One region of the Streptomyces sp. NPDC101393 genome, then DNA from elsewhere that is predicted to be linked to it. Evidence: riboswitches for the same ligand, from Rfam matches in the RefSeq annotation. Region 1 holds a riboswitch; each other region holds the start of a gene.

Region 1 (7,536 bases):
CGCGGTGGCGCAGGTGCGGGGCGGTGGTCTTGAGGGCGACCGGGTAGCCGAGGCGGGCGGCGGCGCGGACCGCGGCGTCGGGATCGGGCGCCGGGAGGGCGGGGCGGGTGTGGATGCCGTAGCGGGCGAGCAGTGCCTCGGCGTCCTCCGGCGGCAGCGCCACGGAGCGGCCCGGGGCGACGCCGGGGGTGAGCCGGTCGAGGAGTTGATCGATGTCGGTGCCGGCGGCCGCCTCCTGGATGTCGTCGTACTCGGGCACCCGGCCCGGTTCGGCGGCGTCCCGGCGCCAGGCGGCATAGCGGACGGCCTCGCCGAGCGAGCGGACGGCGCGCTCGGCGGCGGGGTAGGCGGGGATGCGGGTGCGGGCGGGACGGGGGCGGTGCGGGACGGGGGCCTCGGGGGGCGGCGGTGCGGGGAACAGGACCGGGGGGCGGGACGGGGGATAGGTGGGGCGGGGCGGGGCCGGCGCGGCCCGGTCGGAGGGCGGCTCGGGGGCCTCCTCCGGGGGCAGGGGCGGGTCTGCGTCCTCGCCTCCGGTCCGCCCCGGGTCCGGGGAGCACTCCCCCGGTGCGGCGAGGGTCGCGGCCAGGTCGTCCATCGCGAGGTGGACGACCGTCACCGGCTTCGCGGGATCCGCGGCCGCGGCGCCGCGCAGGGCGGCGGCGAGCGTGGCCTCCTCGCTCTCTCCGGGGGCGGCGGTGTCCCCCTCCCCCACCCAGGGGATGGCGGTGACGACGACGGCGTCGCAGGCATCGCGCGCGAGGGCGTCGGCGAGCGCGGCCCGGAAGTCGTCCGGGGTCGCGGCGGAGGCCAGCACATGGGGCCGAAGCGGCCGCAGCCCTTCGGTCAGGCAGGCGTCGTAGGCGAGCAGCGCGAGGGATTCGGAGTTGCCGAGGATGGCGATGCGAGGGCCGGCCGGCAGCGGCTGGGAGGCCAGCAGCAGCCCGGCGTCGATGAGTTCGGTGACGGTGTCGACGCGGATCACGCCCGCCTGGCGCATCAGGGCGGCGACGGTGCTGTCGGGGATGCGGACGGTGGGGACGGCGTGGCCGGGCGGCGCGGTGCCGTTGTGGCGGGCGCCCTTGGCGACCACCACTGGTTTCACGGCGGCGGTGCGGCGGGCGAGCCGGGCGAATTTGCGCGGGTTGCCGATGGACTCCAGGTAGAGGATGACGACGTCGGTGTCCGGGTCGTCGTACCAGTACTGGAGGAGGTCGTTGCCGGAGACGTCGGCGCGGTTCCCGGCCGAGACGAAGGCGGAGATACCGGCGATGCCGTCGTCACCGGGACCGCGGGCGTGCAGCCCGCTGAGCAGGGCGATACCGATGGCGCCGGACTGGGTGAAGAGCCCGATGCGGCCGGTGCCGGGCATCCGCGGGGCGAGCGAGGCGTTCAGCCGGACGTCGGCGGCGGTGTTGATCAGGCCGAAGGCGTTGGGCCCGATGAGCCGCATGCCGTACGAGCGGGCCTGCTGCAGCACGGCGCGCTGCAGCTCGCGGCCTTCGGGGCCCGATTCGGCGTACCCGGAGGACAGGATCAGCACGCCCTGGACGCCGTGTTCGCCGCAGTCGCGGACGACCTCGGGGACACGGGCGGCGGGGACGGCGATGACCGCGAGGTCGACGGGGTCGGGGATCTCCCGCAGCGAGCGGACGGCCGGCACGCCTTCGGGGTCGAGCCGGTCCGTGCCCTCGGGGAAGGCGTGGTTGACGGCGTGCACGCGGCCCGTGAAGCCGGAGTCGAGGAGGTTGCGCAGGGTGGTGCGGCCCACGCCGCCGGGCGCCCGGCCCGTCCCGATGACGGCGACCGAGCCGGGGGCGAGCAGCCGCTGGACGGAGCGGGCCTCGGCGCGCTGCTCGCGGCCGCGCATCACGGCCATCGACTGCTCCGTCGGCTCGAGGTCGAATTCCAGACGGACGACGCCGTCCTCGAACCGGCGCTGCTGGGTGTAGCCGGCGTCCGTGAAGACCTTGATCATCTTGGTGTTCGCGGGCAGCACCTCCGCGGCGAAGCGGCGGATGCCGCGCTCGCGGGCGACGGCGGCGACATGCTCAAGGAGGGCGGAGGCGACACCGCGGCCCTGATGGGCGTCCTGGACCAGGAAGGCGACCTCGGCCTGATCGTCCTCGGGGTCCTTGGCGGGCAGCCCCTGGTCGTTGATGCGGTCGTAGCGCACGGTGGCGATGAACTCGCCGCCCACGATGGCGGCGAGGCCGACCCGGTCGACGTAGTCGTGGTGGGTGAAGCGGTGGACGTCGCGGTCGGACAGGCGCGGGTAGGGCGCGAAGAAGCGGTAGTACTTCGACTCGTCCGAAACCTGTTCGTAGAAGGAGGTGAGCCGCTCGGCGTCATCGGGGGCGATGGGGCGGATGCGGGCCGTGCCGCCGTCACGCAGCACCACGTCGGCTTCCCAGTGGGTCGGGTAGGCGTGGTCCGGCGACGTCTGCATGCGGACAGCGTACGGCCGGGCACCGACAACCGGCTCGGTATGCGTAGTCTCGGAGAGCGGGGCAGGACCCGGGCGCCGGAACGACCACGGAACCCGGCCCTCCCCGCACGGTCCTGCGCCGGAAGGCCGGGAGCAGGAAGGCCGTGGCGATCGGCTTCCGGACCACTCCGGCACCGTGCGACACTGGTCTAGACAACAGTCACGACTCGAAGGGCAACACCATGGCTGAGCGCCGCGTCAATGTCGGTTGGGCCGAGGGCCTGCACGCCCGCCCCGCCTCGATCTTCGTCCGTGCGGCCACCGCGGCCGGCGTCCCGATGACGATCGCCAAGGCTGAGGGCAACCCCGTCAACGCGGCCTCGATGCTCGCGGTTCTGGGCCTCGGCGCCCAGGGTGGCGAAGAGATCGTGCTGGCCTCCGACGCCGAAGGCGCCGAGGCCGCGCTCGACCGCCTGGCGAAGCTCGTCGCCGAGGGTCTCGAAGAGCTCCCCGAGACCGTCTGAGTCCTTCAGGACCACCCAGCTTCTGCGGCCCCGCAGCGGCGACCGGAAACGGCCGCCGCTGCGGGGCTTTTTCTGTCGCCGGGTGTGGTGACGTACGAAGGGGGCGGATCCGGGTGGGCGGTTCCTTGCGCGCGATTCGTTGCGCGCTTTGCTTGCACGCGTCGCTCGCACGCTTCCGCTACGCGCTTCGGCGGTGCGCTTCTGCAGTGCGCGAACGGGAACCCGCTCCCCCGCGATAAAACTCTCCGGGAAACCGGCCCCTGGGCACCCGCCATTCCCCGGCACGCACCCGGAATGCGGAATTCGCGCACTCCGCAACCGGAAATCCGGAAACGGAAAGCCGGACACCCGAAAGCGGAAAGGGGAAAGGGGAAAGGGGAACAGCCTATAGCTCGCCCCTCACATGCCCTCCGCCCATTCCGTATCTCTTTGTATACGGGGCGATTGTTAATGGCGGGCGCGCGCCGTGTTGACGGGTCGTTTCGCCTCCCTCACCCCGGCCGCGACGGGACGCCGCAACCTGTGGGCCGGAAGGGCGCTCTCGATGTGCGCCGCCATCAGGGAGCGCGCCCGCCCGGCGTCACCCCGCGCCACCGCGTCCAGCAGCGCACCGTGCTCGTCCCACGACTCGGCCACCCGCGCCGACGGCTCCACCGTGTACATCCACTCGATCTTGCGCCGCAGCTGGGTCAGCTGCGCCGTCAGACTGGGGCTGCCGGCCGCCTGGGCGAGCGTTTCGTGGAACCAGCCGTCCAGTTGGCGCAGATCCGCAGGGTGGCCGTGGCCGGATCGCTCGCGCCCCAGGCGCACCAGACCGCGCAGCACCTTGAGGTGCGCCGTGCTGCGCCGGACGGCCGCGCGGGCGGCGCCCAGCGGCTCCAGCAGGGCGCGGATCTCCAGGAGGTCGGCGGCCTCCTGCTCGGTGGGCTCGGCGACGCAGGCACCCGCGTGATGGCGGGTGGTGACGAAACCCTCGGACTGCAGGGTGCGCAGCGCCTCACGGACCGGCACCCGGGAGACGCCGTAACGCGCGGCCAGGATGTCCTCGATCAGCCGGCTCCCCGGCACGAGCGCGCCGGAGACAATGTCCTCGCGAATCGCCGTGCACACCGCATGCGCGGAAATATGGCCTCGCATCGTCCGTGCCTCCGCCGCAATCCCGGGAAATGGCCGCCGACCGGCGACTATTTCCGTGATTCTATTCGACCGGGACGGATTTTTGACGGGCTCCGGTTATTCATGGATATCTTTTGGCCAAGGGCGTGCGCCCACACACCTGCCGCTGCCGCGCGGCCGACCCGGCCTGCCCCCGATGAAGCCCCGCCGACGACGAAGCCCCGGCCGGGGCCGGGGCTTCGGGGCTTCGGGGGGACGTGCGGTGCGTGCGGTGCGTGCGGTGCGGGACCGTCAGACGTTGACGCCGTGTGCGCGCAGGTACGCGATCGGGTCGATGTCCGAGCCGTAGTCAGGGCCGGTGCGGGCCTCGAAGTGGAGGTGCGGTCCGGTGACGTTGCCGGTGGCGCCGGAGAGCGCGATCTGCTGCCCCGGGGTGACGCTCTGCCCGACCGAGACGGAGAACGACGACAGGTGGCCGTACTGGGTGTACGTACCGTCCTTCATCTTGATCACGACGTTGTTGCCGTACGCGCCCCCGTCGCCGGCCTCGACGACGGTGCCGGCGCCGACGGCGTGCACGGTGGTGCCGGAGGCGGCGTGGAAGTCGATGCCGGTGTGGCTACCGGAGGACCACAGTCCGCTGGAGGCCTGGTAGCCGGTGGAGACGTAGGAGCCGGCGACGGGCGCCACGAAGGTGTTGAGGCGCTTGCGCTCCTCCTCGCGGGCCGCGCGCTCCTTGGCCTCGCGCTCCTTCTTGGCCTTCGCCTCGGCCTTCTTCTTGGCCTCCTCGGCGCGCTGCTTGGCCATCTCGGCGACCTTGCGGGCCTCGGCCTCGGCCTTCGCCTGCGCGGCGGCGGCCTCGGCGTCCGCCTGCTGCGCGTCGGCCTGCGCGGCGATCCGGTCGGCGAGCTCGTCGCCCACCACGACGGCCTGCGTCAGGCCGGTGTCGTAGGTGGGTGCCTCGTCCGTGGCGGCCAGCGCCGGCGAGGCCACGGAGGCGACGACGCCGGAGGCCGCGAGGGTGGCTATGCCGGCGATGTTGCGGGTCGTACGAGCGGTGCGGCTCGCACGGCGGTGCTTCCCGGTGGCACGGGTGAACGCCATGTGCTGGCTTGTCCTTTCCTTCCTTCTCGCCTACCGGGTTAGCTGACGGGTTCGGAGCAGGAAGGTCTCCTACGGGCTCCTCCGAAGAGGGGTCCGATTCACCCCAGGGGACATGTGGGTCCCCGGCTCCCCTGGCTCGCGCCGTACGGGGACTCGGCGATGACTGTCCGGTGCCACGGTTGCGGCGTACGTCTGACGAACAGCCGGACTGACGCTAATCGGGACATCTTTCAATCGGCAAACAGAACCGTCTCTTTGTGCCGTACGCCACAGGAGCACCACGCAACCAGCCGCTGCATTCCGGACATAAAGGGGATCCCGTGGCGTCCATACGCCACGGGATCCCGAATAACCCGATATGACCAGGGGTCACCAGCGCCTGCCGGACCGTCTCTCCGGCCGCCGGCGCCCGCCCCAGGGGTCAGCCGCTGACGACCGTCACCTCGCCGATGCCCAGCGCCTTGACCGGCTCGGCGATCTGCGCCGCGTCGCCCACCAGGATCGTCACCAGCCGGTCCCCCGGGAAGGCGTTGACCGCGGCGGCGGTCGCCTCGACCGTGCCGGTGTCCACCAGCCGGGCGTACAACTGCGCCTGGAAGTCGTCCGGGAGGTGCTGCTCCACCTGGTCGGCGAGCGTGCCGGCCACGGCCGCGGCGGTCTCGTACTTCAGCGGCGCGACCCCGACGAGGTTCTGCACGGCCACATCCCGCTCGGCGTCCGTGAGGCCCTCCGCCGCCAGGGTGCGCAGCACCTTCCACAGGTCCTCCAGCGCCGGCCCGGTGGAGGCGGTGTCCACCGAGCCGCTGATGGCGAGCATCGCGGCGCCCGTGCCGTCGTCGGAGGAGCGCAGCACCTGGCCGAAGGCGCGCACCCCGTAGGTGTAGCCCTTCTCCTCGCGCAGCACCCGGTCCAGACGGGAGGTGAGGGTGCCGCCCAGGCAGTACGTGCCGAGCACCTGCGCGGGCCAGACACGGTCGTGGCGGTCGGCCCCGATGCGGCCCAGGAGCAGCTGCGTCTGGACGGCGCCGGGGCGGTCCACGATCACCACCCGGCCGGTGTCGTCGGCGGTGATCGGCGACGGCTTCAGCGGCTCGGCGGTGGAGCCGGTCCACGCGCCGAGGGTGTCGGCGAGCGCCCCGTCCCGGTCGACGCCGGTGAAGTCGCCGACGATCACGGCGGTGGCCGTCGCGGGCCGCACATGGGCGTCGTAGAAGGCGCGGACGGCCGCGGCGTCGATGCGCTCGACGGTCTTCTCGGTGCCCTGACGGGGCCGCGACATCCGGGACGTGGCCGGGAACAGCTCCTTCGAGAGCGCCATCGCCGCACGCCGCGCCGGGTTGGCGAGCTCGTGCGGGATCTCGTCGAGACGGTTGCGAACCAGCCGCTCGACCTCGCTCTCGGGGAAGGCAGGGGCACGCAGCGCGTCGGCGAGCAGGCCGAGCGCGCGGCCGAGGCGGGATGCCGGCACCTCGAGGGAGACCCGCAGCCCGGGGTGGTCGGCGTGTGCGTCGAGGGTGGCGCCGCAGCGCTCCAGCTCGGCGGCGTACTCCTCCGCGTCGTGCTTGTCGGTGCCCTCGGACAGCGCCCGCGCCATGATCGTGGCGACGCCGTCCAGACCCTCCGGCTCGGCCTCCAGGGGCGCGACGAGGTTGATCTCGACGGCGACGACCTGCTGGCCGGGGCGGTGGCTGGTCAGGAGGGTGAGCCCGTTGGCGAGTTGGCCGCGCTCGGGGGCCGGGAAGGCCCACGGCTTGGGCGCGCCGCCCCGGGGCTGGGGGTGGAAGTCCATGGTGCTCACGGGGGATTCCGCGCCGGCGGTGAGGTCGCTCACTGGGCCGCCTCCTCTGCGTTGTGGTCAGTGGTCCCGGCAGCCGCGTCGGCCGGTTCGGTGGGCTCGTAGACGAGCACCGCGCGGTTGTCGGGGCGCAGCCGGGCCTTGGCGACCGCCTGCACCTCCTGCGGGGTGATCTCCAGGACGCGGTGTACGGCGCTCAGCGCGAGCTGAGGGTCGCCGAACAGGACCGCGAAGCGGCACAGTTCGTCGGCCCGGCCGCTGACCGTCGCCAGGCGGTCCAGCCATTCGCGCTCCAACTGGGCCTGCGCGCGCTCCATCTCCTCCGGGGTCGGACCCTCGGCGGCGAAGCGGGCCAGCTCCTCGTCGACCGCGCTCTCGATGCCCGGGACCTCCACGCCGCCGGACGTCTTGACGTCCAGCCAGCCGAGCGACGGCGCGCCCGCCAGCCGCAGCATCCCGAACCCGGCCGCGACGGCGCTGCGGTCGCGGCGCACCAGACGGTTGTAGAGACGCGAGGACTCGCCGCCGCCCAGGACGGTCAACGCCAGGTCGGCGGCGTCCGCCTCACG
Region 2 (7,536 bases), on a different contig from region 1:
CGGCGGGCAGCGGATCGCCGAAGGGGACCCGGTCCTGGTGGTGCTGGCCGCCGCCGACCGCGACCCGGAGCGGTTTGCCGAGCCGGACACCCTCGACCTCACCCGGCGCGACAACCAGCACCTCGGATACGGACACGGCATCCACTACTGCCTCGGCGCGCCGCTGGCCCGGCTGGAGGGGCAGACCGCCCTCGCGACGCTGCTGACCCGGCTCCCGGACCTCCGGCTTGCGGCGGATCCGGACGATTTGCGCTGGCGCGGCGGGCTCATCATGCGCGGACTGCGGTCACTGCCGGTGGAGTTCACCCCCGCGCCGAGGGGCCCGCAGACCGACGACGACTGATGCGCCATCAGGCAAACCTCCTGACGCGTGACCTTTACGTGATCTCCACTACACCGGCTTGTGACTACCCGTAACCCCGGCTACCTTTCCACCCACGATCGACATGCTTCACCCGATCGGCCGAAGCGATGGCACGATGCACCCGTCCAACGGTGCGTTCCGCGCATCGGCGTACGGACAACTCAACCGCCGCTCGAAAGGCAACCGCATGCGTTCCGGGAACGGCCGACACCGGCGCCCCCGTCAAGCACCGGCCATCTTTGTCACGGCGGGAGTGACCGGCTCGGCCATCGCGCTGCCCCTGCTCGGCGCGGGCAGCGCACACGCCGCCGACACCGCCACCTGGGACCGCGTCGCCCAGTGCGAGAGCGGCGGGGTGTGGAGCTCGGCCTCGGGCAACGGCTTCTACGGCGGCCTGCAGCTGACGCAGGACATGTGGGACGACCACGGCGGCGCGACCTACGCCTCGCGCCCCGACTACGCCAGCCGCTCCCAGCAGATATCCGTGGCCGAGGCGATCCTCGACGACCTCGGCCCCGATGCCTGGCCGAGCTGCGCGGTGAACGCCGGGCTGACCCAGGACGGCCGCGCGCCGAGCGTCGACCCGGGCGGCACCAGCAGCCCGCGTCCCGACCCGTCGGAGTCCTCGGACACCGACGACTCCTCGAACCCCTGGGACCCGTCCGGTTCGTCGTCCGACGACCCCGACCCGTCGGACACCTCCGACGGGACGCCCGCGCCGGAGGCCTCGGACCCGTTCGAACCGACCGACCCCACGGACTCCTCCGACGCGCCCGAGGCGGACGAGCCCTCCGACTCCGCGACGCCGGGCGACGACGAGGGCGACCACCGCGGGGACCGGACCGACGGCAGCGACCGCGGGGACGACCGCGGGGAAGACAGCGGTCGTGGTGACGGGGAGAGCGGTTCGCCCTCCGACTCCGGCTCCGCCGACCGCGAGCCGAGCGAGACACCCACCAAGGGCAAGCACCGCGGCGGCAGCGACGACGCCGATGAGGACAAGAGCGACGGCAAGAGCGCCGGCCGGGGCGACGCGGACGCGGGCGGCTCGGGCGACGAGGACCGGCCGTCGGGCCGGCACGCCTCGCGCGGCGACGACGCGCACCGCACGGAGCCGGCCGACGGCGAGTACACCGTGCGTGCGGGTGACAGCCTGTCAGCCATCGCCGAGCGCCATGAGCTGGCCGGCGGGTGGACCGCGCTGTACGACCGCAATGAGGACGTCGTCGGCGACGACGCGGACCTGATCCACCCGGGGCAGCTGCTCAATCTGGGGAACTGAGAAGGGGAGTTCGGACACCTTCGCCCCATTTGAGGAAAGTGAGACATGGATCTCGTTCCGGGGCGTGGTGTCCGACCTGCCGCCCGATTCGATACCGGGTGCCACCTGCGGAAATGTGAGCAACCCGTGATCAAAAAGGGTCAACTTGGTTCAGAAGGTGGGGTTTGAACACCAAGGGGGTTCCTGCTTAACGTCAGGACCGCTCGCCAAAGCGGGCCCTTCGATCGCATCGCCGAATCCTGCCGGCGGTCGGAGGCAGTCGACGCGCAAGCGCCGAAGGCAGGAGCGGGGGACCCAAGGTAAGTGCCGGCCCCACCCGCGAAAGCGGGTCAACCGGCTTGGGGTGAAGCCATGTGTCATGCACACACGGCCGGGCAACTCACATGGCCCGAACCCGACAGCTCACCTCGTAGGCGTCGGTGAGGAAACGAACGAACCATGCTGATCATCAAGGGCAAGCACCGTCGTCCGTCCAAGGCCGTCCGCGTCGCCACCCTCGCGGGTATCGCCGGTGCCGCCGTGGCCGTCCCGCTGATGGGCGCCACTTCCGCCTCCGCCGCCTCCGTCTCCACCTGGGACCAGGTCGCCCAGTGCGAGTCCGGCGGCAACTGGTCGATCAACACCGGTAACGGCTACTACGGTGGCCTGCAGTTCTCGAACTCCAGCTGGGCCGCCGCCGGTGGTACCCAGTACGCCGCCCGCGCCGACCTGGCCACCAAGAGCCAGCAGATAGCCGCCGCCGAGAAGCTCCTCGCCATCCAGGGCCCGGGTGCCTGGTCCTGCGCCGGCGCCGGCAACCTGACCTCCGGTGGCCCCGCCGCCGACGTCGACACCTCCGGCAACGACGCGAAGACCGACTCCGCGCCGAAGCAGGAGGCCCCGGCCAAGCCCGAGGCCAAGGAGGCCCCGGCGCCCGAGCGGACCCCCGCGCCGAAGAAGTCCAACAGTTCCGGCAACTACACCGTGAAGGCCGGCGACACCCTCGCCAAGATCGCCAAGGCGCACGGCAAGGACTGGAAGTCCGTCTACTCGGAGAACAAGTCCGTCATCGGCGGCAACCCGAACCTGATCTTCCCCGGCCAGCAGCTCAACGTCTGAGCCGTCGTCCCCCTCATCGGGACCCCGTGAGACGGCCCCGCCCGGCGCGACCCCCGACGCGCCGGGCGGGGCTTCTCCGTTCCCCGGGCCGCGCGCCCCGCAGCCCCGTGACCGGCCGCTCAGTTCGAGATTTCCCGTTCCGCGAACAATGCGCCATACGCCCTGTGAACTGGGCCTTTGGGCCTCTTTTCGTCCCGCTGAGCGGGCCGAGGGCAAGCGGATCGGCCCGAGCCCGTTAGGCTCGTGCTGCAACTCCAGACACCCACGAAGGAGACAACGTGCCGTCCATCGACGTCGTCGTAGCCCGCGAAATTCTCGACTCGCGAGGTAATCCCACGGTCGAGGTCGAGGTCGGCCTCGACGACGGCAGCACGGGCCGTGCCGCCGTGCCGTCCGGCGCCTCGACCGGCGCCTTCGAGGCCATCGAGCTCCGCGACGGCGACCCGAGCCGTTACCAGGGCAAGGGCGTGGAGAAGGCCGTCCTGGCCGTCATCGAGCAGATCGGCCCGGAGCTCGTCGGCTACGACGCGACCGAGCAGCGGCTGATCGACCAGGCGATGTTCGACCTGGACGCCACGGACAACAAGGGCTCGCTCGGCGCCAACGCCATCCTCGGCGTCTCCCTCGCCGTCGCGCACGCCGCCTCCGAGGCCAGTGACCTCCCGCTGTTCCGCTACCTCGGTGGCCCGAACGCGCACGTCCTGCCCGTCCCGATGATGAACATCCTCAACGGTGGGTCGCACGCCGACTCCAACGTCGACATCCAGGAATTCATGATCGCCCCGATCGGCGCGGAGTCCTTCTCCGAGGCGCTGCGCTGGGGCGCCGAGGTCTACCACACCCTCAAGAAGGTCCTGAAGGAGCGCAGCCTCTCCACCGGTCTCGGCGACGAGGGCGGCTTCGCCCCGAACCTGGGCTCCAACCGCGAGGCCCTCGACCTGATCCTCGAGGCCATCAAGCAGGCCGGTTACGCCCCGGGCCAGGACATCGCGCTCGCGCTGGACGTCGCCGCCTCCGAGTTCTACAAGGACGGCTCGTACGCCTTCGAGGGCAAGAACCGCTCGGCCGCCGAGATGACCGAGTACTACGAGGGCCTCGTCGCGGACTACCCGCTCGTGTCCATCGAGGACCCGCTGTTCGAGGACGACTGGGCCGGCTGGAACGTCATCACCGAGAAGCTCGGCGCCAAGGTGCAGCTCGTCGGTGACGACCTCTTCGTCACCAACCCCGAGCGCCTGGCCCGCGGCATCGAGGAGAACTCCGCCAACGCGCTGCTGGTGAAGGTCAACCAGATCGGCTCGCTGACCGAGACCCTGGACGCCGTCGAGCTGGCCCAGCGCAACGGCTTCAAGTGCATGATGTCGCACCGCTCCGGTGAGACCGAGGACGTCACCATCGCCGACCTCGCCGTCGCCACCAACTGCGGCCAGATCAAGACCGGCGCCCCGGCCCGCTCCGAGCGCGTCGCCAAGTACAACCAGCTGCTGCGCATCGAGGAGATCCTCGACGACGCCGCGGTCTACGCCGGCCGCTCCGCGTTCCCGCGCTTCAAGAGCTGATCGGCAGCGGCTCCGCCGCACCTCGAAGCGTCCCCGGCAACGGTCCCGTACCGTTGCCGGGGACGGCTTTGCTTCCGAAGAGCTCGGCACGGAGCAGGGCCCCCGCGTAGGTTCTCAAGCCGGCGACACAGGGGAGGCGATGTGCCCGCGGACCGGTTCTCGACCGCGACCCGGCTCAAGGCGCTCGGAGAGCAGGCGGCCGCCCGGGTCTACCGTGCCCGGCAGCCCCGCCGCAACCGCCTCACCGGACGCGCCGCGCTGCTGGCCATGGTGATGTGCTCGCTCGTCGTCGCGCTCGCCTATCCCATAAGGCAGTACATCTCGCAGCGTTCGGACATCACCGACCAGCGTCGCGAAGCCGAGACCGCCGGCCGGGAGCTGGACCGGCTGCGCGACCAGAAGTCCCGCTGGCAGGATCCGGAGTACGTCCGGCAGCAGGCCCGGCGGCATCTGCACTTCGTCGCGCCGGGGGAGACCGGATACATCGTCCAGGACGGTTCCGGCACGGCCACAGCGAAGAAGGGGCCGCCGACGGCACAGCGCCCCTGGTACGAGAACCTGTGGGACGGCGTCGACTCCGCCGACAAGCGGTAGCCCGTACGCCGGGATTCCGCACCGCACTCCCGCCCCCTCCGCACCACTCACCTCACCGAAAGCGCACATGGACACCGCCCCGCCCCAGACCGAGCCCACCGAGCCCACCGCCGCGGACATCGCCGCCTTCAAGCAGCAGTTGGGCCGCCCGCCGCGCGGGCTGCGTGCCATCGCGCACCGCTGCCCCTGCGGGCAGCCGGACGTCGTCGAGACGGCGCCGCGCCTGGAGGACGGCACCCCCTTCCCCACGCTCTACTACCTCACCTGCCCGCGCGCGGCCTCCGCGATCGGCACGCTGGAGGCCAACGGCGTGATGAAGGAGATGACCGAGCGGCTGGCGAGCGACCCCGAGCTGGCCGCCGCCTACCGCGCGGCCCACGAGGACTACATCCGGCGGCGGGACGCCATCGATGTGCTGCAGGGCTTCCCGAGCGCGGGCGGGATGCCCGACCGGGTCAAGTGCCTGCACGTGCTCGTCGGCCATTCCCTCGCGGCCGGACCGGGCGTCAACCCGCTCGGCGACGAGGCGATCGCGATGCTGCCGGAGTGGTGGCGGAAGGGGCCCTGCGTGACCCTCTGCCAGGACACCGCCGAAGGAGACGCCAAGTGAAGCGGGTCGCCGCCATCGACTGCGGTACGAACTCCATCCGGCTGCTGGTCGCGGACGCCGACCCGGAGACCGGGGAGCTGAAGGACCTGGACCGCCGGATGCAGATCGTCCGGCTGGGCCAGGGCGTGGACCGCACCGGCCGGCTGGCGCCCGAGGCGCTGGAGCGCACCTTCGCGGCCTGCCGGGAGTACGCCGCGGTGATCAAGGAACTGAGCGCCGAGCGGGTCCGCTTCGTGGCGACGTCCGCGTCGCGGGACGCGGACAACCGCGACGACTTCGTCCGCGGCGTGGTCGACATCCTGGGTGTCGAGCCCGAGGTGATCACCGGTGACCAGGAGGCGGAGTTCTCCTTCACCGGCGCCACCAAGGAACTCACCGGCCGCGCCGACCTGGAACTCCCGTACCTCGTCGTGGACATCGGAGGCGGCTCGACCGAGTTCGTCCTCGGCGGCGACGCGGTCCGCGCCGCCCGCTCGGTGGACGTCGGCTGCGTGCGGATGACCGAGCGGCATCTGCTGCGCGACGGCGTGATCACCGATCCGCCGTCCCCGGACCAGATCGCCGCCATAAAGGCCGACATCGCCAGGGCGCTGGACCACGCCGAGGAGGCGGTGCCGCTGGCCGAGGCCGCCACCCTCGTCGGCCTCGCCGGTTCGGTGACCACGATCGCCGCCATCGCGCTGGGCCTGACGGGCTACGACTCCGAGGCCATCCACCACTCCCGGATCCCGCTGGCCAGGGTCCGCGAGATCACCGGCGACCTGGTGGCGTCCACGCACGCGCAGCGGGCGGCGAACCCCGTCATGCACCCGGGCCGGGTCGACGTCATCGCCGCGGGCGCCCTCGTCCTCCTGTCGATCATGGAGCGGACGGGCGCCGAGGAGGTCGTCGTCAGCGAGCACGACATCCTGGACGGGATCGCCTGGAGCATCGCCTGAGGGATACGGGCCGGTGAACGGGCAGGGGCCGGCGCGCTGCCAGGGGGCATCCCCGGGAGGCGCGCCGGCCCTTTCGTTTTCCCGTGTCCGGCCCCCTCCGCCGAGCCCCGAATCGCCCCGCTGACCACGGACTTCTGAGCGGGGGTGGGTGTCGTCTGAGCGCTCCGTGGGGGCCTTGGGAGGGCCTGGCACCCGGGTCCGGCGACCAAGTTCGTGAAATCCTTCACATGAAAAAGGCGCCTGTTGGCCGAAGAAACTCGTCTTCTGGCCCTCAATCGAAGGTCCTAGGCCCCTCGCGCCCGGAAATTGCGGGGTTTCAGGGGCGTTACAGCCGCCCTTGTGCGGGGCCTGGTTCGGTCGCTCGCGCGCCCACAATCCCTGATCAGTGGGGGTTCCCAACGCTTCGCCTTATACGGTGGTTCCCCGGGCGCGCTATGGCGTCGGTCACGAAGCCGGCGGAGTGTAGCAGATACCCCCTCAGTGCTTGTGAAGGGGCTCACGAGCGACCCCCCATGTGGGGGTGGATACTCGATTGCATGAGCACCACGGAGCGTCCCAGGATCCTCGTTGTAGGCGGTGGGTACGTAGGCCTGTACGCGGCACGCCGCATCCTCAAGAAGATGCGGTACGGCGAGGCGACTGTCACGGTCGTCGACCCGCGCTCGTACATGACGTACCAGCCCTTCCTCCCTGAAGCTGCGGCCGGCAGCATCTCTCCCCGCCACGTCGTGGTTCCGCTACGACGCGTGCTGCCCAAGGCGGAGGTTCTCACCGGCCGGGTCACGACCATCGATCAGGACCGCAAGGTCGCCTCGATCGCCCCGCTGGTCGGCGAGGCGTACGAGCTGCCCTTCGACTACCTGGTCATCGCGATGGGCGCGGTCTCCCGCACCTTCCCGATTCCCGGTCTGGCCGAGAACGGCATCGGCATGAAGGGCGTGGAAGAGGCCATCGGCCTGCGCAACCATGTCCTGGAGCAGCTGGACAAGGCCGACTCCACGACCGACGAGGATGTCCGCCGCAAGGCGCTGACCTTCGTCTTCGTGGGCGGTGGCTTCGCGGGTGCGGAGACCATCGGCGAGGTCGAGGAC
Region 3 (7,536 bases), on a different contig from region 1:
CGTATTGGCCGTATTGGCCGTATTCGCCGTGCGGGCTGTCTCCGCCTTCCTGGCCGAACCGGCCGTCCCGGCCGTACGCGTCGGCTCGGCCGGCTTCGCTGTACCGGCCCGTGAGCGCGACCGGGTGCTCGTCCAGGGCGAGGGTCAGCAGGTGGCTGTCCTCCGGCCGCAGGGACCGGTGCGCCGGCGCGGTGATCCACGGCAGCACGGTGTGGTGCTCGTGGGAGATCCAGTGCCCGGGGCTGGGCCGCGCGGCGAGCAGGGACCGTACGACGCGGGCGAACTCCTCGCGGCGGGCGGGCGGAAGGGAGCCCAGCGCGGTGGTGTGGAAGACGACGAGCGTCGCCTCGGGCGGCGCCTCGGCGGCGAGCGCGGGCAGCTCGTCGACCGGGTCGCCGCGCCGGATGCGGGGGCGGGGGAACGGCCGTACCGCTTCGACGGCCGCCGCGAGCCGGGCCGCGCGCTCGCCGTCGCCCGGCCAGACGAGGGCCTGCAGCCAGCGGAGATCGTCGGCGTCGGCGACCGGGTCGAGCGGGTCGGGGCCGATACCCGCGCGCCAGACGACCTCGGGGGCGGCGAAGGGTCTCCCCGCCTCCTCGACGGCCGCCTCGGCAGCCGTCCCGAGCGCCGTTGCCCCAGCCGTCCCGGCAGGCGCCCGGACCGCTCCTGCCGGCTCCCCGTTCGTACGGCAGGCGAACGTCACCGGGCTCTGCGGGGCACCGCTGATCACCCCGTCGTCGTACCCGGCCGAAGAGCGATCGTGGTGGCGGTAGCGGTAACGGTCGGGGTGCAGGCACAGCCCCGCCGAGGTGCCGATCTCCAGCAGCGCGAGCGGCTGCGGCAGCCGGGCGAGCAGCGGCAGCAGGGTGGCGCAGCGGGCCGGTTCGTCGGTACGGGCGGAGCGCCGCATGATCACCGCGCGGACCTCGTCCCAGTGCCGGATCGTCCACTCGCGCCAGCGTCCGTACGCGGCCTCGCCGTGCGGCCCCTGCTCGGCGTGCGGGCCGTCGAGATAGCGGACGGCGGCCAGGAGGAGGTCCGGCTGCTGCTTGTCACCAACGGGCAGCGCCCCGGACAGCAGGTCGCAGTACTCGGCGTCCTGGCTGATGCGTGCGGTCAGCTCCTCGTGGGCGGGAGAGCGCCCGCGCGCCTGCCACCAGGAGAACTCCGCGTACCGATCCGCCACTGCCTGCGCGTTGGTGACCACGTTGACGACGTTGACGACCATGATCCGACGTTACTGCTCTCACTCTCCGTAATTGATGGGCACCCCTCCGCATAACGACTCATGCACAATCGCCGCGGGGCCGTTTGGCGAGCCGCGGCCAACTCGCCCGGTTTGGCGTGCCAGTGGGCGCATAAGTCCACGCCAAAGCTTGTGCGCAATACCTGTTGTTTCGCGGGAACGCTTGGAATTCGGATGCCATCTCTATTACTGTCCGATAACGCAGCGCGGTCGTCCCAGCCGTCGCAAGTGGCGGCACCGCGCGGCCAACGCCGAATCCCGCATGCGCACTTCCCGCACCACAGGTCACTCTCCACGTCATTCGTCACGCCACCCGTCTGCGTCACGCCACTCGTGCACGTCAGACAGCTCATGGATGTCTGCACCTTCTGGGAACTGCGCCAAGGGAACCGGGGAACCACCACCTTGGGGTGAATCGGACGCCTCTCGCCGGAGGCGCCCGTAGGAGACCTTCCTGCTCCGAACCCGTCAGCTAACCCGGTAGGCGTGAAGGAAGGAAAGGAGTGCGCCCCCGTGGCGTCCAACAGGCCTGCCCCCGAGGCTCCGTCCGGCTACGACCTCGATGACCGAGGCCCCTTCAACGCCTCCTTCCACGGCGCCGCACCCGGCCTCGGCCTCCATGACGACGATGTCGCCACGGGCAATGGCAATGACGAGGGTGCTGACGGCGGGTCGCTGGGGGAGTGGAATCCCACCGAGGAGTCCCTCCGCCCCGTCCGCGGCAAGCACAAGGTGATCAAGCAGCGCGGCGGACTCGCCCGCAGCGGCACGGTCCTGGGCGTCGGCGTCATCGCGGCGGTCGGCGCCGGCGGAATGGCGACGGCCGAGGACCGCCCGCCGGCCCCGATCTCGATGCCGGACCTCGGCGGAATGGCCGACGACCTGGCCGACAAGATGCCGGACGCCGCGTCCCTCCCCGGAATCGGCACCCTCATATCCGACTCCGACTCGGAGGCCGACTCCGACGCCGGCCCGGATTCGGGTACGGACGCCGAGCCCGGCTCCGGCACCGCTGCCGCCGCAGGCCCCGACTCCGCCACCGCTGCGTCACCTGCCGCCGCCGGCCCGCTCTCCCGGGCCGGCCTCAGCCAGGACGAGGCCGCAGGGGGCAAGGACGCCGGCGAGGCGCTGCGCCACCGCATCCTGCAGCAGGCCGACGCGCAGCAGGGCGCCGCCGAACAAGAAGCGCGCGAGGCCGCGGAAGCGGCCGCCATCAAGCAGGCCGAGCAGGACGCGGCCGCGAATCATCAGCAGGCCGAGCAGGACGCGGCCCGCAAGAAGGCGGCCGAGGTGGAAGCCAAGCGCAAGGCCGAGGAAGCAGCCCGCGAGAAGGCGGAGGCCGAGCGCCTCGCCGAATTGGCGAAGAGCTTCCTCGCGCCCGTCTCCTCGTACACCCTCACCGCGAGTTTCGGCCAGGCCGGCGACCGCTGGTCGGCGGACCACACGGGGCAGGACTTCGCCGCACCCACCGGCACCCCCGTCAAGGCGGTGCACTCCGGCACCATCACACAGGCGGGCTGGGCCGGCTCGTACGGCTACCGCGTCGTCCTCACCCTGGACGACGGCACCGAACTCTGGTTCTGCCACCTGTCCTCCATGGTGAAGACCTCCGGCAAGGTCAACACCGGCGACGTCATCGCCCGCGTCGGCGCCACCGGCAACGTCACCGGCCCGCATCTCCACCTGGAGGTCCGCCCGGCGTCCGGCGACCCGATCGACCCGATGCCGTGGCTGCGCGACCACGGGGTCAACGTCTGACGGACTCGGAGGCGATGTCTGACGGTCCCGGGGACGATGTCTGACACCGACGGGTGTCAGCGTCTGACGGCCTCGGGGTCGATGCCTGGCACCGATGGGGCAGCGTCTGACGCCCGCGGGTCAACGTCTGACACCGACGGGTCAGCGCCTGACGCCCGGGGGCCGAGGTCTGACACTCACGGGTCAACGTCTGATGCCGACTGGCCCGGGACGACCGCTGTCATGTGCGGTGTTGGGGGCGGCGGGGGAATATCTCCCTCCGCCCCGACGCTGCAACCACGCATGACCGCCACACACTCCACCGGCCCGGCCACGCCTTCCGGAAGCTCCGGCATCCCCGGAAGCGCAAGCCCCTCCGGCACCGCCCGCAAGCCGCTCGGCTCGCTCTCCGTCTCGCCGCTGTCCCTCGGCGGCAACGTCTTCGGCTGGACGGCCGACGAGGCGGAGTCCTTCGCCGTACTCGACGCGTATGTGGCCGGCGGCGGCAACTTCATCGACACCGCCGACGTCTACTCCGCCTGGGTGCCGGGCAACAAGGGCGGCGAATCCGAGACCGTCATCGGCAACTGGCTGGCCGCGCGCGGCAATCGCGACGACATCGTCATCGCCACCAAGGTCGGCGCCCACCCGGACTTCAAGGGCCTCTCCGCCGCCACGATCAAGGCCGGCGTCGACGCGTCGCTCGCGCGCCTGCGCACCGACCACATCGACCTCTACTACACCCACTACGACGACGAGTCGGTCGAGGTCCCGGAGTTCCTCACCGCCCTCGACGACCTCGTCCGGGCCGGCAAGGTCCGCGAGATCGCGGCCTCCAACATCTCCGCCGCGCGCCTGAGCGAGTCCCTGGACTTCTCCCGCCGCGAGGGCCTGGCCCGCTATGTCGCCCTCCAGCCGCACTACAACCTGGTCTCCCGCGACACCTACGAAGGCGAACTCGCCGACGTGGCTGCCCGCAACGGTGTGGCCGCGGTCCCGTACTACGCCCTCGCCTCCGGCTTCCTGACCGGCAAGTACCGCCCGGGAACGGCCGTCGACAGCGCCCGCTCGTCGAAGGCCGGCGAGTACTTGGCCACCGACCGCGGCCCGCGGGTCCTCGCGGCCCTCGACGAGGTGGCGCAGGCCCACGCCGCCGAACTCGCCACCGTCGCCCTCGCCTGGCTCGCGGCCCGCCCCACGGTCATCGCCCCGATCGCCAGCGCCCGCACGGCCGCCCAGCTCCCGTCCCTCCTCGCCGTCGCGGACCTCACCCTCACCGAGGCCGAACTCACGCTGCTGAACGAGGCATCCGCGTAGCAACCTGCCGCCCACTCTGCACGTACGGGCACGCGACGCCGGCGGGCACGCCACGATGGTGGGCACGCCGGGGGGCGCGCCAGACCTGCGGGCACGCCACACCTGCGGACCCGCCACACGTGCGGGCACCAACCGGGGGTCGGGTCCACGCGGCCCGGCCCCCGACCCGCCCCTACGGCCGGCGGTCGACCGCCACCCAGGAGGCGAGCGCCACCCCACCGGCCACCGCGCACACCGAGGGCCACGCCCCGATCTTCTTCGCCAACGGATGCGACCCGGCGAACGCCGCCACGTAGGCCCCACTGAGCGCGGCCGCCGCAGCCCCACCGGCCTTCCGCTGCCACCCCCGCGCCGCCACGGCCCCGGCCGCCGCAAGCGCCACCCCACCCAACGGCCGCTTCTTCGTCCAACGGGCGACGCCGTAACCGGCCACCAGCCCGCCTGCCGCCACCACACCTGCCGGTACGCCGACCATCTCGGAAACCTCCACATCGCGGACAAAGACCGTCACCGAGCCTACGCGCGGGCCCCATCGGCGGATCGGCGCGGCCGTCCGGGGAGAGCGAGACGCGATCGGCGACGTGTGGGGTGGGGGAGGGCGCACTGAAGACATCCGCGGACGCGCTCTTCACGGGATGGGCCGCGAAGAACAAGGCCACCCTGCCGCACAGGCCCGATCAGGACCCTGCCGCGCGAGCCCGATCAGGACAGCGGGAGCCCGATGCCCGAAAGCCGCACCCCGGGTGTTCAGCGACGGCGCCGCTGTACGGCGGCGACCTCGTCCGTCACCCGCCCGGCGACCGTCGCCGGGTCCTCGTGTTCCCAGAAGCGCAGAACCGTCCAGCCTTCCTCCACGAGATGCTCGGTCGTCTCACGGTCACGGGCGATATTGCCGTCGAGCTTCTTGCGCCACCAGTCGGCGTTGGCCTTGGGACGGGTGGCGTGTTCGGGGCAGCCGTGCCAGAAGCAACCGTCGAGGAAGATCGCGATCTTGCGTCCGGGGAAGGCGATGTCGATGGTGCGGCGGGGGTAGCCGGGCACGCGGCGTTGCAGTCGATACCGGAGACCGGACGCGTACAGCAGACGTCGTACGGCCATCTCGGGTCCGGTGTCCCGACGGGCCTGGAGGCTCATGCGAGCGGAGACGCCGGGGGACGAGGGCGTGGCGGGCACAGGGCCATTGTGCCGGCGGGCCAGGAGCGCTCAGTGGTTCCGGTCGCCCGGAGGAGATGCCGGGGACGTCGGCTGTGGTGGGACCGCTGCCCCGAACCTGCTCGCCCACGCCCCCTCCAGCGCCGCCCGTCCCCACTCCCGGTGGTGCCACAGGGCCAGCAGCAGTTGCTGTTCCCGGGTGGTGAAGTCCGGTCCGGGGCCGGTCAGGTGGGCGCGGCGGCGGTGGAAGGAGAGGGCGGTGGCGAGGGCGGTGTATTCGGTGACGGCGCGGGCGGCGGTGGGACCGTGGCTCTGGTGGGCCAGGTCGCGGGCCAGGGCGCGGGTTCTGAGGGAGGAGAGGGCGGTGGGTTCGGTGGGGGTGAGCCAGCCGGCGGTGATGTACGGGGCGAGGTAGCCGCGCAGGGACTGGAGTTCCTGGTGGCGGGTCCAGATGGCCAGCCCGGTGACCGTGAGGAAGACGGGGACCATGAGGAGGCCGTAGACGGTGAGGAAGCCGTCGTCGCCGAGGGACGAGGCGGCGTTCCAGATGGCGTGCAGGAGTACGGCGGTGAGCAGGCCCAGGAGGACGAGGGCGATCCGGGCTGCGTGGCGGCGGGGGTAGCGGGTGGCGGCGGCGCCGCACGCGATGCCGGTGAGGATCGTGAAGAGGGGGTGGGCGAAGGGGGAAATGATGATGCGGAGGAAGAAGGTGCCGGCGGTGAGGGAGTCGAGGCCGAAGTGGCCCAGGGACCGGTCCTGCCCGAAGGCGTTGCCCAGATAGAGGATGTTCTCGGTGAAGGCGAAGCCGGTGGCGGCGATGCCGGCGATGACGATGCCGTCCGTGATGCCGTCGAAGTCCCGTCGGCGGAAGCGGTAGAGGAGCAGGACGGCGGCGGCCTTGACCGATTCCTCCACCACGGGGGCGACGACGGTCGCGCCCCAGGTCTCGGCGTCGGACGGCGACACGGAGGCGAGGTTGGCGGCCAGCCAGTCGGTGGCGAGGCCGTTGGCCAGTATCGCGACGAGGGTGGCGGCGCAGGCGCCCCAGGCGAAGGCGAACGCGAGGTTGCGCCAGGGCTCGGGTTCTATTCGGTCGAGCCAGCAGAAGGCCGCGATGAGCAGCGGGACGGGGAAGACGGCGAGGCCTAGGCCGACCAGGAAGCCCTCGGTGCCGGTTTCGCGGCGCACGATCCCGATGATGATGACGCCGGAGAGGGCGAGCAGGGAGATCACGGCGATCGCCCGGACCGTAGTGCTGTGCCAGGGCGCCGGGCGGTGCCGGCGGACGCAGCTACCGCCGCCCACGCCGCCGACCCGGGTGTGCAGCGCGGGATCGGGCGCGTACGCGGGGAGGGGCGGGGGTGACGGGGACGGGGAGGGGGACGGGCGGTCGGACGGATACACCCATCGACCCTAACGAGGCGCGCGGTCGGCGAGGAACGGGTCGATGAACGAGGCGAGGAACGAGGAGATGAACGAGGAGATCCCTCGGCGTGACGCGATCTCCTGGGCCCGCCCGCCCGTGCGCGCGCTGGGGCGAGTGTCCGCCCGTGCGCGCGGTCGTTACGTGGCGCGGCGGCGGAAGAGGAGGTCGTGGACGACGTGCCCCTTGTCCAGGCCCTGGCCCTCGAACCTGGTCAGCGGGCGGAAGTCCGGCCGGGGCGCGTACCCGTCGTGCAGATTCTCCAGCGTCGGCTCCGCGGAGAGCACCTCCAGCATCTGCTCGGCGTACGGCTCCCAGTCGGTCGCGCAGTGCACGAGGGCGCCGGGCGCGAGCCGGGTCGTCACCAGGGTGAGGAACTCCGGCTGGATCAGGCGGCGCTTGTGGTGGCGCTTCTTCGGCCAGGGGTCGGGGAAATAGACGCGCAGCCCGGCGAGCGAGGCGGGCGCGAGCATCTCGCGCAGCAGGATGATCGCGTCGCCGTTGGCCACCCGAATGTTGGACAGGCCGTTCCGCTCCGCGAGACCGAGGAGGTTGCCCTGGCCGGGGGTGTGCACGTCGCAGCCGAGAATGCCGGTGTCCGGGTCGGCGGCGGCCATCTGCGCGGTGGCCTCACCCATGCCGAAGCCGATCTCCAGCACGA
Region 4 (7,536 bases), on a different contig from region 1:
CCGGCGGCCACACCACGGCGGTGTGGAAGCAGCAGGTGCCGGAGGTCTTCCGCTGGTTGGGCCACCAGCTCAGGTCATGAGCGCGCCGGGATGACCGCTGCCGTGACCGGCGCGCGCAGCCGCCAGCCCAGGGCGCGGTAGAGTTCACGGCCGTCCGGACTGGCTACCAACACACCCTCCACGGCGCCGAGTTCGACCGCATGTGCCGCGAGTGCGGCCATCACGACCCGGCCCAGTCCGCGGCGCCGGTGCGCGGCGTCGGTCCCGATCATGTCGAAGACGGCGGAGGGGCGGTACGCGCCGCGGTGCCCCGTCGGGGAGACGAGCGCGACCCGGCCGCTCGCGGCGGGCACGGGGGTCGCCCCGGAGTCGGCCGACCCCGTCTCCTCGCAGGCCAGGACGCGGGCGTCGAGGGTGCCGTCGTCCTGGTGGGAGACGTCCAGCCGGTAGCCGGGCGGTGGTGCGAGGGGGCGCGTCGGCGGCACCGCCAAAGGGGACGTCATCAGGTACTGCGGGTCGCTGATCTCCCAGGCCGGGGTCAGCGCGGGCGCGACCGCTTCGCGTGGTGCGCAGACCTTGAGCCCGAGGCCGGGGGTGGTGATGCCGTCGACCAGCCGTCGCAGGACGGCCGGGTCGGCGGTCGGCAGGACGTAGCGCGCGAGGTGGTGCGGCCGCCCGACCTCGATCCGGAACCCGCCGGGGACCTGCCGGGGCGCGTCCGTGCCGCGGGCGCGGGCCCAGCCGTCCACCCAGGCGTGGACGACGGCGGGGAGCGCGCCGGACCGGGAACCGGTGCCGGATCCCGAACCCGTGCCGGCCCCGGCCGCGAAGTCGAAGCCGGAGCCGAAGCCCAAGCCGGAGACGGCCCCGGAGCGGGCCCCGGAGTCGGAACGCGCCCCGTCGGCGCAGGAGTTGGTCACCCGGCCGAGCCTAAAGGCGCCCGCCCGGCCGTGCCGCGCTTTAGGCCGCGCTCCGGTGGTCACGCCGGCCTGCTGGCTCCCGCGAACGGCATCTCGTCGATCGGCGCGATCCGTACGGGCGCTCCCGGGTGCGGGGCGTGGATCATCTTGCCGCCGCCGATGTAGAGGCCCACGTGGCTGATGCCGGAGTAGAAGAACACCAGGTCACCGGGGGCGAGTTCGGACCTGGCGACGCGCTGTCCCGAGTTGATCTGGGTGTAGGTGGTGCGGGGCAGCGAGATGCCGCCGGACTTCCAGGCGGCCTGGGTCAGCCCCGAGCAGTCGAACCCGGAGGGTCCCGTGGCACCCCAGATGTAGGGCTTGCCGATCGCGCCGCGGGCGAACGAGACAGCGCGGGCGGCGCGGGAGCCGGGGGCCGCTGCCGGCGCCCCTGTAAGGGAGCTGACGAGGTCGCCCTGGGGGCCGTCGCGGCCCGTTCCGCGGTCGGCGTGGCCGTCCTGGCCGGCGGCCCGCGCCATCCGCGCTCGCTGCTCGTCGGTCAGGTGGTCCAGCAGCCGCTCGGCGGAGTCCAGCTTCCGCACCACGGTGACCCGGTGCTTCTTGAGCGCGGACTCGGTGCGCACCAGCCGCTCCGTGGTCGCCTCGGCGCGTTCGCGGATCTGGCGGACGCTGCCGAGCCGGCGCGCGTACCCGGCCACGGCGGTCGCCTGATGGCTGCCCACCCGCTCCAGCACGGTGGCGCCGTCCAGATAGCGCTGCGGGTCGGCGGAGAGCAGCAGCCGTACGGTCGGGTCGACGCCGCCCGAGCGGTACTCGGTCGCGGCCATGGTGCCCAGCTCGGCCCGTGCGGCGTTCAGTTTCCGGGTGCGGCGGGCGGCCTCGTCCTGCAGCGCGCTCAGCTCCGCACGCGCGGTATCGGCCTGCTCCTTCGCGCCGTTGTACTTCTGCGTCGCCACCTCTGCCTCCTGGTACAGCGCTGCGACTTGGTGCTTGACCTGGTCGGGTGCGGGGCGGGGAGCGGCCTGGCCGGTGCCGTCGAAAGCGCCGGCCGTGGCGGCCCCGGCGAGGGCCAGGGTGGCGGCCGTACGGGCCGTGCGTGCGGTCCGGGCGCCGACGCCGGGCAGCGCGAACGGGGCGAGCGGATGCTGCGTGGTCCTGCGGTGCGACGCCACTGGGGCCGTCACTTCCTTCCCTGCGGGCCGTGCATGGCCCGGCTGGTCCGTGGTCCCGAGGGGCCCGGCGGCGGCCCCTGGCAAGGGGGCGGGCCACCGCCGGGCCCGGCACGGCGTCCGATCCGTCACCGGACGGATGCCGGCAACGGCGGGGAGTCGGCCGCCTGGAGGAGGACGCTAAACCTGGGTGTCACCAAGGAGCCTTCACTTGCCCGGCACTGGTCGCTTTCGGCCGCTTCCGTTACGTGAATGCTCGCCCGGTCACCGCCGGCGAGGCCCGGGACCGGCATGTCCTGACCGATGCGGCGATTGCGGGCGCCCTGCCTGAAGGCCCGTGCTATGCGGCGGATACGATCCAGCACTATGGACGTAGTAACCAATATCTTCGTCGGTCTGCACATCATCGGCATCGCCTCCCTGCTGGGCGGCTTCCTGACCCAGATGAAGGCCATGAGCGCCGGCGGCGCCCGCTTCGTGCCGGCCATGCTGCACGGCGCGCTGACGATGCTGGTCACCGGCATCGTTCTCGTCGGCCTCAACCAGGCCGACGACCATCCGGTCAACAACCTCAAGATCGGCATCAAGCTGGCCGTCCTGGTGGTCATCCTGGCGCTGGTCTACGTCAAGCGGGACGAGGAGAAGGTCGACAAGGCGCTCTTCGGCGCCGTCGGCCTGCTCACGGTCGCCAACATCTTCATCGCGGTCCTCTGGACCTGAGGACCCCAAAAACGGCACACCGCGCGGTCGGCGCACTCCGGACTCCGGAGGCGATGACCGCGCGGTGGCCTGTGGGGGGTGGCCGTGGGGGGTGGCCGTGTGGGGGGTGGACTCAGGGGGAGGCCGCGGGAGCGCGGCCCCCGTGGAGCGGGCGGGCCCTCAGGCCGGGCGGACGCTCCCGTATATCGGCATGTAGTAGATCGACTCCTCGCGGACGCTGGCGCCCGGTTTCGGAGCGTGGATCATCTTGCCGCCGCCTATGTACATCCCGACGTGACTGATGTCGTCGTAGAAGAAGACCAGGTCACCCGGCTGCAGATTCTTGGTGGCCACCCGCTCGCCGGTCTTCACCTGATCCCAGGTCGTCCGCGGCAGATCGACCCCGGCCGCCTTCCACGCCGCCTGCGTCAGACCCGAGCAGTCGAAGGAGTTGGGGCCGGTCGCGCCCCAGACGTACGGCTTGCCCATCTGGGCACGGGCGAAGGCGAGCGCCTTCGCGGCCTTGGAGGAGGTCTGGCCGTCGCCGGTCGAACCGCCGCCGGACCCGCCGGCCGAGCCGTCCGAGGAACCGTCGCCCGGTCCGCCGCCCTGCCGCTTCTGGTCCGCCTCGCGCTGCTTGCGCTCCTTCTCGGCCTGCTCCTGGGCCTTGCGCTTGGCCTCCGCCTCCTTCTCGCGCTCCAACTGCGCGAGGCGCGCCTTCTCCTGGGCGGTCAGCCGGGACAGCAGCTGCCGGGCCTCGGCGAGCTTGCCCTGGACCGACGCCTTGGACTCCTTCAGCGACACTTGCGAATCCTGCAGCCGCTCCAGGCTGCGGGTCGCCTCGGCGCGCTGGTGCGCCGCCGCCGACTGCTGCTCCTGATAGTCGCTGACGGCTTGCTTCTGCCGGCCGGTCAGCCGCTCCATCAGGTGGCTGCGGTCGAAGAACTGCTGCGGGTCCTTGGCGAGCATCAGCTGCGCGGTCGGGTTCATGCCGCCGGTGCGGTACTGCGCGGCGGCGTAGGTCCCCAGCTGGCGCCGGGACTCGTTCATCTTGTCGGCACGCTTCGCCGCGGCGTCGAGAAGGCCGTTGACTTTGTCGCGCTGCTCGTCGGCGTTCTCCTTGGTGGCGTTGTACTTCTCCGTTGCCACCTCGGCCTGGTGGTACAGGTCGTCGACCTTCTTCTTGACCTCTTCGATGCCGGGCTTGGGCGCCCTGGGGGCCGCATCGGCGGACTGCGAGAGCAGCGTGACCGAGGCGAGGGCAGCAGTGGTGAGCCCGGCGGCCGTACGACGGCTTCCGGGCGAGGTGAGTACGCGGGTGCGCGGCTTGCGATGCGACGCCAAGGCCGGCGACTCCTTCCGTGGACCGCCTACCGGGTTAGCTGTCGGGTTCGGGCGGGTGTCGCTGACGGAAGGCTTGCCCTACGGTCCGTACCGCCGCTGGCGACGGCTGTACGGATCGATTCACCCCGGTGGTGCTGGTGGGTCCCCGGCTCCGGCTGCCTTCGTGGCAGGAACGGACTCGGCGTGGCGGCCCGTGCTGACGCTTTCGTCCGCGGGGATGCGGGCTGCCTGAGCGTGCACGGTAGCCAACTCGTGTGGCTCCTGTGAAGGCTGATGTTCGATTTGCCCGAAACCTTTTCGTGACCTGAACGCGATGCGGGGGCACTTGCGCCAGATGTCGGATTCGGTTACGTGACGGAGAGCGGTGCGGCCGGTTCCGGACGGTGAACCCCCCTTGTCCGCTCCGGCAGACGGCGCCTCTCCACGTCCGCGACCGGTATCGGCGACTCCGGCGCGGGCTGTCAGTGGGGCGCTCTAGACTCGGTGGGCGATGAGCAGCCTCTTTGACGACAGCTTCCTGGCGGACCTCGGCCCCAAGGGTGAGGAGCCCCCGCCCCCTCCCGAGGACGAGCACGGCCCGCCCGCGGAGGAGGTGCCGGCCGACCTCTTCGGCGGCGCTTTCGACGCGCCCGCGCCCAGGGAGCCGTACTACCGCGACGGCGCCCCCCGCCCGGCCGTCGATCCCGCGGCGCTCCTCGACGGGCTCAACGACGAACAGAAGGCCGCCGTGGTGCACACCGGCGGCCCGCTGCTCATCGTCGCCGGCGCCGGTTCCGGAAAGACCCGGGTGCTGACCCACCGCATCGCGCATCTGCTCGGCTCGCGCCATGTCCACCCCGGCCAGATCCTCGCGATCACCTTCACGAACAAGGCCGCGGGCGAGATGAAGGAGCGCGTCGAGGAGCTGGTCGGACCGCGCGCCAACGCCATGTGGGTCTCGACCTTCCACAGCGCCTGTGTCCGCATCCTGCGCCGCGAGTCGAAGAAGCTCGGCTTCACCTCGTCGTTCTCGATCTACGACGCCGCCGACTCCAAGCGGCTGATGGCGCTCGTCTGCCGGGACCTGGACCTCGATCCCAAGCGCTTCCCGCCCAAGTCCTTCAGCGCGAAGATCTCCAACCTCAAGAACGAGCTCATCGACGAGGAGGACTTCGCCGGCACCGCGGCCGACGGCTTCGAGAAGACCCTGGCCCAGGCGTACGCGATGTACCAGTCGCGGCTGCGCGAGGCCAATGCCCTGGACTTCGACGACATCATCATGACGACGGTCCATCTCCTCCAGGCCTTCCCGGATGTCGCCGAGCACTACCGCCGCCGCTTCCGGCACGTCCTCGTCGACGAATACCAGGACACCAACCACGCGCAGTACACCCTCGTACGCGAGCTGGTCGGCCCCCATGAGTCCGCCGCCGAGCTGTGCGTCGTCGGCGACGCCGACCAGTCGATCTACGCCTTCCGCGGCGCCACGATCCGCAACATCCTCCAGTTCGAGGAGGACTACCCGGACGCGACGACGATCCTCCTGGAGCAGAACTACCGCTCCTCGCAGACGATCCTCTCCGCCGCCAACGCCGTCATCGAGCGCAACGAGAACCGCCGCCCCAAGAACCTCTGGACGGACGCCGGCGCCGGCCCCAAGATCACCGGCTATGTCGCCGACACCGAGCACGACGAGGCCCAGTTCGTCGCCGACGAGATCGACCGGCTGACCGACGCCGGCGACGCCAGGGCCGGCGACGTCGCCGTCTTCTACCGCACCAACGCCCAGTCCCGCGTCTTCGAAGAGATCCTGATCCGGGTCGGGCTGCCCTACAAGGTCGTCGGCGGCGTGCGCTTCTACGAGCGCAAGGAGGTCCGCGACGTCCTCGCCTACCTGCGGGTCCTCTCCAACCCGGAGGACACCGTCCCGCTGCGCCGGATTCTGAACGTCCCCAAGCGCGGCATCGGCGACCGCGCCGAGGCGATGATCGACGCCCTGTCCCTGCGCGAGAAGATCACCTTCCCGCAGGCGCTGCGCCGGGTCGACGAGGCGTACGGCATGGCCGCGCGCTCCGCCAACGCCGTCAAGCGGTTCAACGTCCTGATGGAGGAGCTCCGCACCATCGTCGAATCCGGCGCGGGCCCCGCGACCGTCCTGGAGGCGGTCCTGGAGCGCACCGGCTATCTCGCCGAGCTGCAGGCCTCCACCGACCCGCAGGACGAGACCCGCATCGAGAACCTCCAGGAACTCGCCGCCGTGGCCCTGGAGTTCGAGCAGGACCGCGGCGAGGAGAGTCCCGGCACCCTCTCCGACTTCCTCGAACAGGTCGCCCTCGTCGCCGACTCCGACCAGATCCCGGACGAGGAGGAGGACGGCAGCGGCGTCGTCACCCTGATGACGCTGCACACCGCCAAGGGCCTCGAATTCCCCGTCGTCTTCCTGACGGGCCTGGAGGACGGCGTCTTCCCGCACATGCGCTCGCTGGGACAGACCAAGGAGCTGGAGGAGGAGCGCCGCCTCGCGTACGTCGGCATCACCCGCGCCCGCGAACGCCTCTACCTCACCCGCTCGACGATGCGCAGCGCCTGGGGCCAGCCCTCGTACAACCCGCCCTCCCGCTTCCTGGAAGAGATTCCGGCCGACTACGTCGAGTGGAAGCGCACGGGCCCCGCGACGCCGTCCGCCTCGATGGGCGGCCTCTCGGGCGGCGGGGGCGGCGGCTTCGGTTCGGGCATCACGGCCGGCATGTCGTCGGGGCGGGCGAAGGGCCCCAGCGGGTTCGCGACCCGGCGGGGCAAGGAGCATCCGGTGGTCGCGCTGGCCATCGGGGACCGCGTCACCCACGACAGCTTCGGACTCGGCACGGTCGTCGGGGTCAAGGGATCGGGCGACAACGCCGAGGCGACGATCGACTTCGGCGGCGAGAAGCCGAAGCGGCTGCTGCTGCGGTACGCGCCGGTGCAGAAGCTCTAGGAAGCGCGGCCCGGCCGGGGCGGATCCGCCCCGGCCCTGACGCCGCCACGGGGGCGGTTGCCGGTGCCTGTGGCGTCCTGGGTCAGTTCGGGTCGAGACCGTGACTGGTCAGCCACGGCAGCGGGTTGATCGGCTCGTTGCCGCCGGGGCGCACCTCGAAGTGCATGTGCGGGCCGGTGGAGTTTCCGGAGTTGCCCGAATAGGCGATCTGGTCACCGGCCTTGACCGATCCCGACCGGATCTTGGTGCTGCTCAGGTGGCAGTACCACGTCTCGGTGCCGTCGGGCGCTGTCACGATCGCCATGTTGCCGTAGGCGGAGTCCAACTGCGTGCGGACGGTCCCGTCGGTGGCGGCCATGACGGGCGTGCCGTAGCTCACCGGGAAGTCGATTCCGGTGTGCACGGACATCCAGTTGACGCCGGCCTGGCCGAAGAGCGCACTGAGTCCGTG

What was found. A riboswitch is a leader RNA that binds a small molecule or an ion and turns the genes downstream of it on or off. The one in region 1 is predicted to bind cyclic di-AMP.
Region 2: it holds a riboswitch for cyclic di-AMP, as region 1 does, so the genes downstream of both, ACIRQ7_RS26710 (transglycosylase family protein) here and ACIRQ7_RS20355 (M23 family metallopeptidase) in region 1, are expected to answer to the same signal.
Region 3: it holds a riboswitch for cyclic di-AMP, as region 1 does, so the genes downstream of both, ACIRQ7_RS19830 (M23 family metallopeptidase) here and ACIRQ7_RS20355 (M23 family metallopeptidase) in region 1, are expected to answer to the same signal.
Region 4: it holds a riboswitch for cyclic di-AMP, as region 1 does, so the genes downstream of both, ACIRQ7_RS04465 (NlpC/P60 family protein) here and ACIRQ7_RS20355 (M23 family metallopeptidase) in region 1, are expected to answer to the same signal.

The regions. Positions count from the first base shown of each region.
Region 1 is NZ_JBIWNU010000006.1:116,223-123,758, reverse strand. It holds gene ACIRQ7_RS20370 (GNAT family N-acetyltransferase) at 1-2,449, opposite strand, end outside; gene ACIRQ7_RS20365 (HPr family phosphocarrier protein) at 2,671-2,952, shown strand; gene ACIRQ7_RS20360 (GntR family transcriptional regulator) at 3,400-4,089, opposite strand; gene ACIRQ7_RS20355 (M23 family metallopeptidase) at 4,360-5,172, opposite strand; cyclic di-AMP (ydaO/yuaA leader) riboswitch at 5,185-5,341, opposite strand; gene ACIRQ7_RS20350 (M16 family metallopeptidase) at 5,594-6,961, opposite strand; gene ACIRQ7_RS20345 (M16 family metallopeptidase) at 7,000-7,536, opposite strand, start outside.
Region 2 is NZ_JBIWNU010000008.1:424,359-431,894, forward strand. It holds gene ACIRQ7_RS26700 (cytochrome P450) at 1-343, shown strand, start outside; gene ACIRQ7_RS26705 (transglycosylase family protein) at 618-1,646, shown strand; cyclic di-AMP (ydaO/yuaA leader) riboswitch at 1,908-2,077, shown strand; gene ACIRQ7_RS26710 (transglycosylase family protein) at 2,085-2,744, shown strand; gene eno (phosphopyruvate hydratase) at 3,023-4,303, shown strand; gene ACIRQ7_RS26720 (septum formation initiator family protein) at 4,445-4,897, shown strand; gene ACIRQ7_RS26725 (DUF501 domain-containing protein) at 4,965-5,507, shown strand; gene ACIRQ7_RS26730 (exopolyphosphatase) at 5,504-6,445, shown strand; gene ACIRQ7_RS26735 (NAD(P)/FAD-dependent oxidoreductase) at 6,982-7,536, shown strand, end outside.
Region 3 is NZ_JBIWNU010000005.1:715,854-723,389, forward strand. It holds gene ACIRQ7_RS19825 (DUF2332 family protein) at 1-1,228, opposite strand, end outside; cyclic di-AMP (ydaO/yuaA leader) riboswitch at 1,615-1,748, shown strand; gene ACIRQ7_RS19830 (M23 family metallopeptidase) at 1,760-3,004, shown strand; gene ACIRQ7_RS19835 (aldo/keto reductase) at 3,287-4,300, shown strand; gene ACIRQ7_RS19840 (hypothetical protein) at 4,473-4,775, opposite strand; gene ACIRQ7_RS19845 (very short patch repair endonuclease) at 5,048-5,434, opposite strand; gene ACIRQ7_RS19850 (PrsW family intramembrane metalloprotease) at 5,504-6,856, opposite strand; gene trmB (tRNA (guanosine(46)-N7)-methyltransferase TrmB) at 7,016-7,536, opposite strand, start outside.
Region 4 is NZ_JBIWNU010000001.1:1,039,521-1,047,056, reverse strand. It holds gene ACIRQ7_RS04485 (alpha/beta hydrolase) at 1-80, shown strand, start outside; gene ACIRQ7_RS04480 (GNAT family N-acetyltransferase) at 75-920, opposite strand; gene ACIRQ7_RS04475 (NlpC/P60 family protein) at 980-2,104, opposite strand; gene ACIRQ7_RS04470 (hypothetical protein) at 2,456-2,809, shown strand; gene ACIRQ7_RS04465 (NlpC/P60 family protein) at 2,969-4,132, opposite strand; cyclic di-AMP (ydaO/yuaA leader) riboswitch at 4,140-4,326, opposite strand; gene pcrA (DNA helicase PcrA) at 4,623-7,085, shown strand; gene ACIRQ7_RS04455 (peptidoglycan DD-metalloendopeptidase family protein) at 7,168-7,536, opposite strand, start outside.